2 regions of the Streptomyces sp. NPDC016459 genome follow, and region 1 is predicted to be linked to the other one. Evidence: riboswitches for the same ligand, from Rfam matches in the RefSeq annotation. Region 1 holds a riboswitch; the other holds the start of a gene.
The links. Region 1 has a riboswitch for cyclic di-AMP ahead of ABZ567_RS24540 (transglycosylase family protein). Riboswitches for the same ligand answer to the same signal wherever they lie in the genome.

Region 1 (4,203 bases):
CCTTCTTCAGGGTGTGGTAGACCTCCGCGCCCCAGCGGAGGGCCTCGGAGAAGGACTCCGCGCCGATCGGGGCGATCATGAACTCCTGGATGTCGACGTTGGAGTCGGCGTGCGACCCACCGTTGAGGATGTTCATCATCGGAACGGGCAGCAGGTGCGCGTTCGGGCCGCCGAGGTAGCGGAAGAGCGGGAGGTCGGAGGCCTCGGACGCGGCGTGCGCGACGGCGAGGGAGACGCCGAGGATAGCGTTGGCGCCGAGCGAGGACTTGTTCTCGGTGGCGTCCAGGTCGAACATGGCCTGGTCGATCAGGCGCTGCTCGGTGGCGTCGTAGCCGACGAGCTCCGGGCCGATCTGCTCGATGACGGCGAGGACGGCCTTCTCGACACCCTTGCCGTGGTAGCGGCTGGGGTCACCGTCGCGAAGCTCGACGGCCTCGAACGCACCGGTGGAGGCGCCGGACGGAACAGCAGCACGACCGGTGCTGCCGTCGTCGAGGCCGACCTCGACCTCGACCGTGGGGTTGCCTCGGGAGTCCAGGATTTCCCGGGCTACGACGACGTCGATGGACGGCACGAGCATCTCCTTCTGGGATGTGACGCTGGATGTGACGCAAGGTCGGTGCGGGGTCGCTCGGCCTTGCGACAAGAGCCTAACCGGCGCGGGGGCTCCGGTCGGCCGGGCGCCCGCCCCCTGGGACGAAAAAGGACCCAAGGGCATGCATCCCGGGACGAAGGACCCCGTATCTACTGGGCGGTAACCGTCATGTCCGGTGTGCTCCGGAAAGACGGGAACCCCGGGCCGGCGCGCACAGGGGGGAGGCGCGCCGGCCCGGGGTGGTCACCGCGGGAGGGTCGTGGGGGCCGCGTGAGCCGCCGGACTCACGCGGACCGCCGGGCTCACTTCAGGTGGAGCTGCTGGCCCGGGTAGATGAGGTCGGCGTTCTCGACGACGTCCTTGTTCAGCTCGAAGAGCTTGCTCCAGCCGCCCTGGACGCCGTGCGCCCGGGCGATGGTGCCGAGGGTGTCGCCGGACTCCACCTTGTACTCGCCGTCACCCTTCTTGACCGACTTGCCGGTCGGGGTGGTGACGGTCTTCTTGGTGGCGGCCTTCGGCGTGGCCTGGCGCTGCGGGGTCTGCTGCGCGGACTTCTTCGGGGCCTGGCGCTGCTCGCTGCGGGTGGTCGGCTGCTCGGCCTTCCGCTCCTGCTGCTGCGGGGCGGACTCGGCGGAGCCGCCGCTGTAGGAGGCGTTGGAGAGGCCCACGCCGCAGCTCGGCCAGGCACCCTTGCCCTGGCCCGCGAGGACCTTCTCGGCGATGGCGATCTGCTGGGACTTCGACGCCTGGTTGGCGGTCGAGGCGTAGGCGGTGCCGCCGTACGCGGCCCACGTGGAGGCCGAGAACTGCAGGCCGCCGTAGTAGCCGTTGCCCGTGTTGATGGACCAGTTGCCGCCGGACTCGCACTGGGCGACGCGGTCCCACTCGGAGGCCGTGGCGGCCGAGGCGGTGCCCGCGGTCATCAGAGGGGCCGCGACGGCGACACCGGTGACGCCGACGAGCGTGACGACCTGGGTGGCCTTGGAGGGACGGCGGTGCTTGCCCTTGCCGGAAAACAGCATGGAGATTCTCCTCACCGACGCCTGTGAGGTGAGCTGTCGGGTTCGGGCCGGAAAGTTGCCCGGCCGCGTGCTGTGACACGCGGCTTCACCCCAAGCCGTTCGCCGGCCGTCTCTCAACGGCCGGGACCGGCACTTACCTTGGGTCCCCCACTCCTGCCTTCGGCGCTTACGCGACGACTGTTCCCATCGGCCGACGGCAGGATTCGGCGTTTCGGTCGACGGGGCCCGCGGTGGCGAGCAGTGACGACCGTAGACACAGACCCACCGGAAGTTCAAAGAGGCGTATTGCGGAAATATCGCCCCTACTTGCCCTCCGGCGGGTGGCATTTGTGCAGGTGAGGGGTGACGGAAGCCGACCGTGCGGGCGTGACACGCCAGTTGGGGCGAAGAGACCCATGTCTCACTTACCCAGAACGGGACATAAGCCCCCGAATCATTCGGCGTTCGCGGGCGAACCTTCCGTCAGGTCGAGGCTCTGACCAGGGAGGATGAGATCCGGGTCGACACCGACCGTCCGCCGGTTGGCGTCGTAGAGGGCGGTCCAGCCGCCGGGGAGCTCGTTCGCCTGTGCGATGTCGGACAGGCTGTCACCCGGCCGCACGGTGTACGCGTCCGAAGTGTCCTGACTGTCCGTTGCGCCCGAATCCTTCACCGTGCCGACCGGCGTCGTGGCGAGAGGGCTTTCGGTCAACTTGTTCCCAGATGAGGCATGTCTGCCCGATTCGGTAGAAGTGCCCCCCTTGGCGCTTCCCTCCGGCGCGGCGCCGCCCCGGTGCTTGCCGGTGCCGACGGTGGCCGACGACCCGTCACCCACCGACGCATCGGGCATCACGGACGTACCGGGCGTACCGGGCGTCACCGAGGCGTCAGGGGTGCCGGGGGTGACCGGCGTGGTCGGCGCGCCCGGCGACGTCGGCGCGGCCGGGTGGGTCGCGTCGGTCGGGGTGGTCGGCACGGAGGGGCTCACCGGGGTGGTCGGTGAGACGGGAGCCGACGGCGTGACGGGCCTGCTGGGCGTACCGGGCGTGGCCGGTACGACGCGCGCGGCCGTCCCGCTGCTCGGCTTCGCGGTCGCGGAGGTCCCCGCGGCACCCGTGGCGGCCCCCGGCAGCCCCGCCGTCCTGTTCGACTCGACGACCGGCCCCGTGGGCGCCTTCGGGACGGAGGCCGGGCCGGGATTCACACCGGGGGCCGTGCCGTCGTTCGTCAGACCGGCGATCGGCGCGCAGGTGGCCCACTCGGCGGAGCCCTTGGCGAGGGCCTTCTCGGCCACCGCGATCTGCTGGGCCCGGCTGGCCAGGTCGGCGCTGGGCGCGTACGCCAGGCCGCCGTGCCGCTCCCAGCTGTCCTGGGTGAACTGGAGCCCGCCGTACATGCCGTTGCCGAAATTGGCGCTCCACTGGCCACCGGACTCGCACTCGGCGACGCGGTCCCAGGTGGCGGCGTCGGCCGCGGAGGCGGATCCCGTGGCGAGCAGCGGCAGCGCCATGGCGGAGCCGGTCACACCGGCTGCGACGACGAGGGCGGGGGCCTGACGGGGGCGACGGTGTCGTCCGTTCCCGGAACGCATAGGAGCGCCTTTCGCGTGACGGCTGAGAGTGCGGCGAACGTAGCGGTATTCGAACGCTCGTCACAAGTCGATGGCCCCGCGATCACGCGAAGATCACATTTCTGATACGCCGTCAGTGTGCTGGAGCGGTACGGACGGGGAGAACTCCACCGGAAGCGTGCGCAATCCACGCATGATGAGCCCTCCGCGCCACCGGAGTTCGGCCGGATCGGCGGCAAGTCGCAGGTCCGGGAGGCGCGTCAGGAGGGTCGCGAGAGCCGTCTGTCCCTCCAGGCGGGCGAGCGGCGCGCCGAGGCAGTAGTGGATGCCGTGGCCGTACCCGAGGTGCTGGTTGTCGCGCCGCGTGAGGTCCAGGGTGTCCGGCGCCGTGAACCGCTCCGGGTCCCGGTTCGCGGCGGCCAGCACGACCAGCACCGGGTCACCCGCCGGGATCGCCTGCCCGCCGATGGTCAGCGGCTCCGTCGCGTACCGCCAGGTCGCCATCTCTACCGGCCCGTCGTACCGCAGCAGCTCCTCCACGCCCGTCCCCAGAAGTCCGGTCTCGCCCGCCGCGAGGGAGGCCTGGAGTCGTTCGCGCTGCTCGGGGTGGCGCAGCAGCTGGTACACGCCGTTGCCGATGAGGTTGACGGTCGTCTCGAAGCCCGCGAAGAGAAGGATGAAGGCCATGGCGGCGGCCTCGTTCTCGGTGAGGTGCTCGCCGTGGTCGGACGCCTTGATGAGCCCCGAGATCAGGTCGTCGCCCGGTTCGAGCCGCTTGCGGTGGATCAGCTCCGCGAGATAGCCGCGCATCTTCTTCACCGACCGGGCGACCCCGCCCCGGGGTCCCCCGCCGTGCCGGATCATCATCCCGGCCCAGTCCCGGAAGTCGTCCTGGTCCTCCTCGGGGACGCCGAGCAGGTCGCAGACGGCGTAGATCGGCAGCGGGAAGGCGAACTCGTGGATGAGGTCCGCGCTGCCCCGCTCCGCGAAGGAGTCGATGAGCCGGTCGGTCAGCTCCTGCACGCGCGGGGTGAACT
Region 2 (4,203 bases), on a different contig from region 1:
GGGGCCTGCCGTCTCGCCGCGCAGGCCGGGCACGATCCGGCGGCCTGCCAGGGGGACGAGTTCGACCTCGACCGGGATGCCGGGTTCGAAGCGGACGGCGGTGCCGGCGGCGATGTGGAGTCGTCGTCCGTGCGCGGCGGACCGGTCGAACTCCAGACCGGGGTTGACCTCGGCGAAGTGGTAGTGGGAGCCGACCTGGACGGGCCGGTCGGCGGCGTTGAGCACGGTCAGGCGGGTGACGGGTCGCCCCTCGTTGAGGGTGACGGGGCCGTCCGCGTACAGGATCTCTCCGGGGATCATCGGCGGCCCGCTCAGACGATGGGGTCGTGGACGGTGACGAGCTTCGTGCCGTCGGGGAAGGTGGCCTCGACCTGGACGTCGTGGATCATCTCGGGGATGCCGTCCATGACGTCCTCGCGGGTGAGGACGGTGCGCCCGGAGGCCATCAGCTCGGCGACGGTACGGCCGTCGCGGGCGCCTTCGAGGATGTGGGAGGTGAGGAGCGCGACGGCCTCGGGGTGATTGAGCCGCACTCCCCTGGCCCGGCGCTTCTCGGCCACGTCCGCCGCCACATGGATGAGCAGGCGTTCCTGTTCGTGCGGGCTCAGTTGCACTCTTCCACCTCACAGTCGTCGACCGGGACACACCCGGACAGCTGCGGACCCTATCGACCGTCACCACACTGTCGAGCTGCCGAGACGCGGCACGCGGTCAGACATGCACGTTAGGGCGGAAGTTTTTCCGGCTCGTTAACTGCGGCTTTGCGTTTCCATGATCGTCCGGTCGGCCGGGGCCGGCGCCGGCCCGTCTGCCGTGGATCCGCGCCCGCCTCTACGAGGCGCCGGGCTCGCGGTGGCGTGCGGCGAGACCGAAGCGGTCCTGTTCGCCGGAAGCGGAGTCGAGCCGGTGGAAGGTGAAGACCGAGCTGACCACCTGCTCGCCGGCGGGCCCTCGGCCGATTCGAGTCCCTCCAGGTCAGCGGCGCAGACACCCTCGACCCCTACTCCAGGCTCCTCGCGTCCCGGATCGTCTTCCTCGCCACACCGATCGACGAGACCTCGGCCGGCGACGTCATCGCCCGGATCCTGTATCTGGACCACGCGGCACCGCGACAGGACGTCTCGCTCTACCTGCGCTCCCCGGGCCGGCTCGATCACCGCGACGACCGCGATCCACGACACGATGCGCTCGCTCCACTGCGACGTGGAGACCACCTGTCCGGGTCAGGCGGTTTCCACCGCCGCACTCCTGCTCGCCGCCGGCACCCCGGGCAAGCGGCTGATGCTCCCCGGCGCCCGGAACACGCTCCGCCAGCCCGCCCTCGTCGAGCCCCTGCGGGGGCAGCCGAGCGACCTCGGCCTCCACGCGCGCGAACTGCTCCGCCTCCGCGCCCTGGTGGCCGGGGCGTTCGCCGAGTCGTCGACCTGCTCGGGAGTTCCATCCGTCCCGAGGTACGCACACCTATGGGGCATCACGGGCGGCACAGGCCCTGGTGGGCCGGGCCGAGGCACTGCGCGAGGCCCTGACGCTCATGCACGCGCGGGGCGAGAGTGAGGTCCACGCGGACAATTTGGCGCGTGTGCTGCGGGTGCTGGACGGGGAGCGCAGAACAGGTCGGGTCACCGGCAGGGAGCCACGGGAAAGTTGACATTCCGTCGTGTCGTGTCCAGGTCCGTACGGCCCACATGTGGCGCAGAAACACCCCCTCGTTCGGCGTAGTCGACGAGTCGATAAATAACCCGGGCGAGTTGCGGGGCAGGTGTACACATTTGGCGGAACGGGGCGTTCCACCCCTGGTGCGGGGCTCGTTGGCCGCACCTACGGAGATCACGAAAGCGTCCTGTCCACCCGAACGGATCAGTCGTGAGTAGCCTCACATATCGCTGTTTCAGCTCGGATTTCACCCCGGATATGGGTCAAGATCCCTGTCGACGACAAGCCCCCGCCGCCGCGGCGGGGCGGTCCGGGCGGACGCCGAGTCCTGCCGCTGTCCCGGACGTCTGGTCGACAGGATTGGATCGGCAGGAGTGGAGGACCCGATTTTTGCGGGGCGTACGCGCTGTTCCGACAGCGGGGCCGTCCCTTGGGGTGAAGCCGCGCCAGCGGCCGGGCATCTTCGCCTGCCCGAACCCGACAGGTCATCCTTCACAGGCGGCTGACGAAGGGTTGCGCATGACTGCGCAGATGCACGTCCCGTCCCTGCTGTCCCGGGCCGGAGCCGTCTCGGCTCTCACCCTCGCCGCCGTCGGCGGCACGCTGCTCGCACCCGGAGCGGCGTCGGAGGCCCAGGCAGCCACCACGCACGCGAACAAGGCACTGAGCATCGCCGCCGCCAAGAAGGGGGCTCCCTACCGGTACGGGAGCGCCGGGCCCTCAAGGTTCGACTGCTCCGGTCTGACGCTCTACGCGTACAAGAAGGCGGGCAAGTCGCTGCCACGTACCGCGCAGCAGCAGTACAACAAGACTCGGCACGTCTCCGCCTCCACCAGGCAGAAGGGGGACCTGGTCTTCTTCCACTCCGGCGGGAGGGTGTACCACGTGGGCATCTACGCCGGCAGCGGCAGGATCTGGCACTCGCCCAAGACCGGCTCCTGGGTGAAGCTCGACAAGATCTGGTCGTCGAAGGTCTACTACGGCCGCGTCCGGTGACGCGACGGGGTTGACGGTCCGTCCTGGGGGGGTGCGGTGGCGCCGCCGCACCCTCTGCTCCGGCGGACCGGCCCTGGACGCCCTGGGGCATCACGTGTGGATCAGGCCCTGGTGACTCGCCAGGGGGGCCGCGGTCCACGGGATCGTGATCCAGACCGTCTTCCCGCCGTCCTCGGTCGGTGTGACCGAGAGACGGCCGCCCGCCTGTGCCGCCAGGACACGGACGATGACCATGCCCCGGCCGTTGTCCTGCTGGACCGCCGCCGGGAGGCGACGGGGCCGGCGGGGGTGGCTGTCGGTGATCCCGATGTGGAGCCGTTCCTCGCGCTCCAGCCGGACCTCCACCGTGAAGGTGGGTGACTGGCCGAGGGTGTGCAGGACGGCGTTGGTGGCCAGCTCGGAGACGATCAGACGGATCGAGTCCGCGATGTCCGCGGCGCCGTCCAGTCCCCAGTCGGTGAGGACGTCCGCGACGTACCGCCGGGCTGTGGGGACCGAGGCGGGGTCGCTCGGCAGCGTGACGGATGCTTCCTGGTGGTCTGCCATGGCGACGCTGTCCCTTTCCCGCCGGGGCGGCTGCCCCGGATCGCGCTTCGCGTCAGATTGCCACCGATCGTGCCGCGCCGGGCGGCGTTCCACCAAGATATGTCCCCATCTGTCGCCCGAAGCGGTGAACTCTGGTGACCGGACACGCCCTTGGCCCCCGCCGCCGGGCCGCGGTCCCGGCCCGGTGTCACCCCCCGATCACTCCCGCGCGGCCACGGGTGCGGTCCTCAGGATCGTCTCGACCGCGCGCTCGATCTGCGCGTCCGTCAGATCCGCGCGGGCCGTGAGGCGCAGTCGCGAGATGCCGTCGGGCACGGAAGGGGGCCGGAAGCAGCCCACCCCGAGACCCTGCTCACGACAGTCCGCCGCCCAGCGCAGCGCCGTCTCCGGGGAGGGGGCGCGCACCGACACCACGGCCGCGTCGGGCCGGGCCGCCGTGAGGCCCGCCCCGGTGAGCAGGCCGTGCAACGTGGTGGCGACGGTGCGGGACCGCCCGGCGAGGCCCGGCTCGGCCCCGAGCAGCCGCAGGCTCGCCAGTGCGCCGCCCACGGCGGCCGGGGCGAGTCCGGTGTCGAAGATGAAGGTGCGGGCCACGTTCACCAGGTGCTCGATCACCCGGGCGGGGCCGAGGACGGCGCCGCCCTGGCTGCCGAGGGACTTGGACAGGGTCAGCGTGGCCACGACGTCCTCGTCGCCCGCGAGCCCGGCCTCGTGGAGGGCGCCCCTGCCCCCCTCGCCGAGGACGCCGAGGCCGTGGGCGTCGTCCACGACGAGCCCGGCGCCGTGGGCGCGGCAGGCGGCGGCGAGCTCCGGCAGCGGGGCCTTGTCGCCGTCGACGGAGAACACGGAGTCGCTGACGACCAGGGCGCGCCGCCCCGGGTGCGCGTCGAGGGTCTTGCGTACGGCTTCGGGGTCGGTGTGCGGGACGACGGCCGTCTCCGCGCGTGCGAGTCGGCAGCCGTCGACGATCGAGGCGTGGTTGGAGGCGTCCGAGACGATCAGGGAGTC

Region 2: linked by a shared signal. The riboswitch ahead of ABZ567_RS19635 (C40 family peptidase) and the one ahead of ABZ567_RS24540 (transglycosylase family protein) in region 1 are both predicted to bind cyclic di-AMP.

The regions. Positions count from the first base shown of each region.
Region 1 is NZ_JBEYCR010000011.1:116,240-120,442, reverse strand. Features, by position in the region: gene eno (phosphopyruvate hydratase) at 1-574, opposite strand, end outside; gene ABZ567_RS24540 (transglycosylase family protein) at 898-1,617, opposite strand; cyclic di-AMP (ydaO/yuaA leader) riboswitch at 1,621-1,792, opposite strand; gene ABZ567_RS24535 (transglycosylase family protein) at 2,051-3,187, opposite strand; gene ABZ567_RS24530 (cytochrome P450) at 3,281-4,203, opposite strand, start outside.
Region 2 is NZ_JBEYCR010000007.1:227,765-231,967, forward strand. Features, by position in the region: gene ABZ567_RS19615 (urease subunit beta) at 1-300, opposite strand, end outside; gene ABZ567_RS19620 (urease subunit gamma) at 312-614, opposite strand; partial or broken gene ABZ567_RS19625 (ATP-dependent Clp protease proteolytic subunit) at 978-1,392, shown strand; partial or broken gene ABZ567_RS19630 (hypothetical protein) at 1,416-1,648, shown strand; cyclic di-AMP (ydaO/yuaA leader) riboswitch at 1,963-2,169, shown strand; gene ABZ567_RS19635 (C40 family peptidase) at 2,173-2,649, shown strand; gene ABZ567_RS19640 (ATP-binding protein) at 2,740-3,195, opposite strand; gene ABZ567_RS19645 (8-amino-7-oxononanoate synthase) at 3,394-4,203, opposite strand, start outside.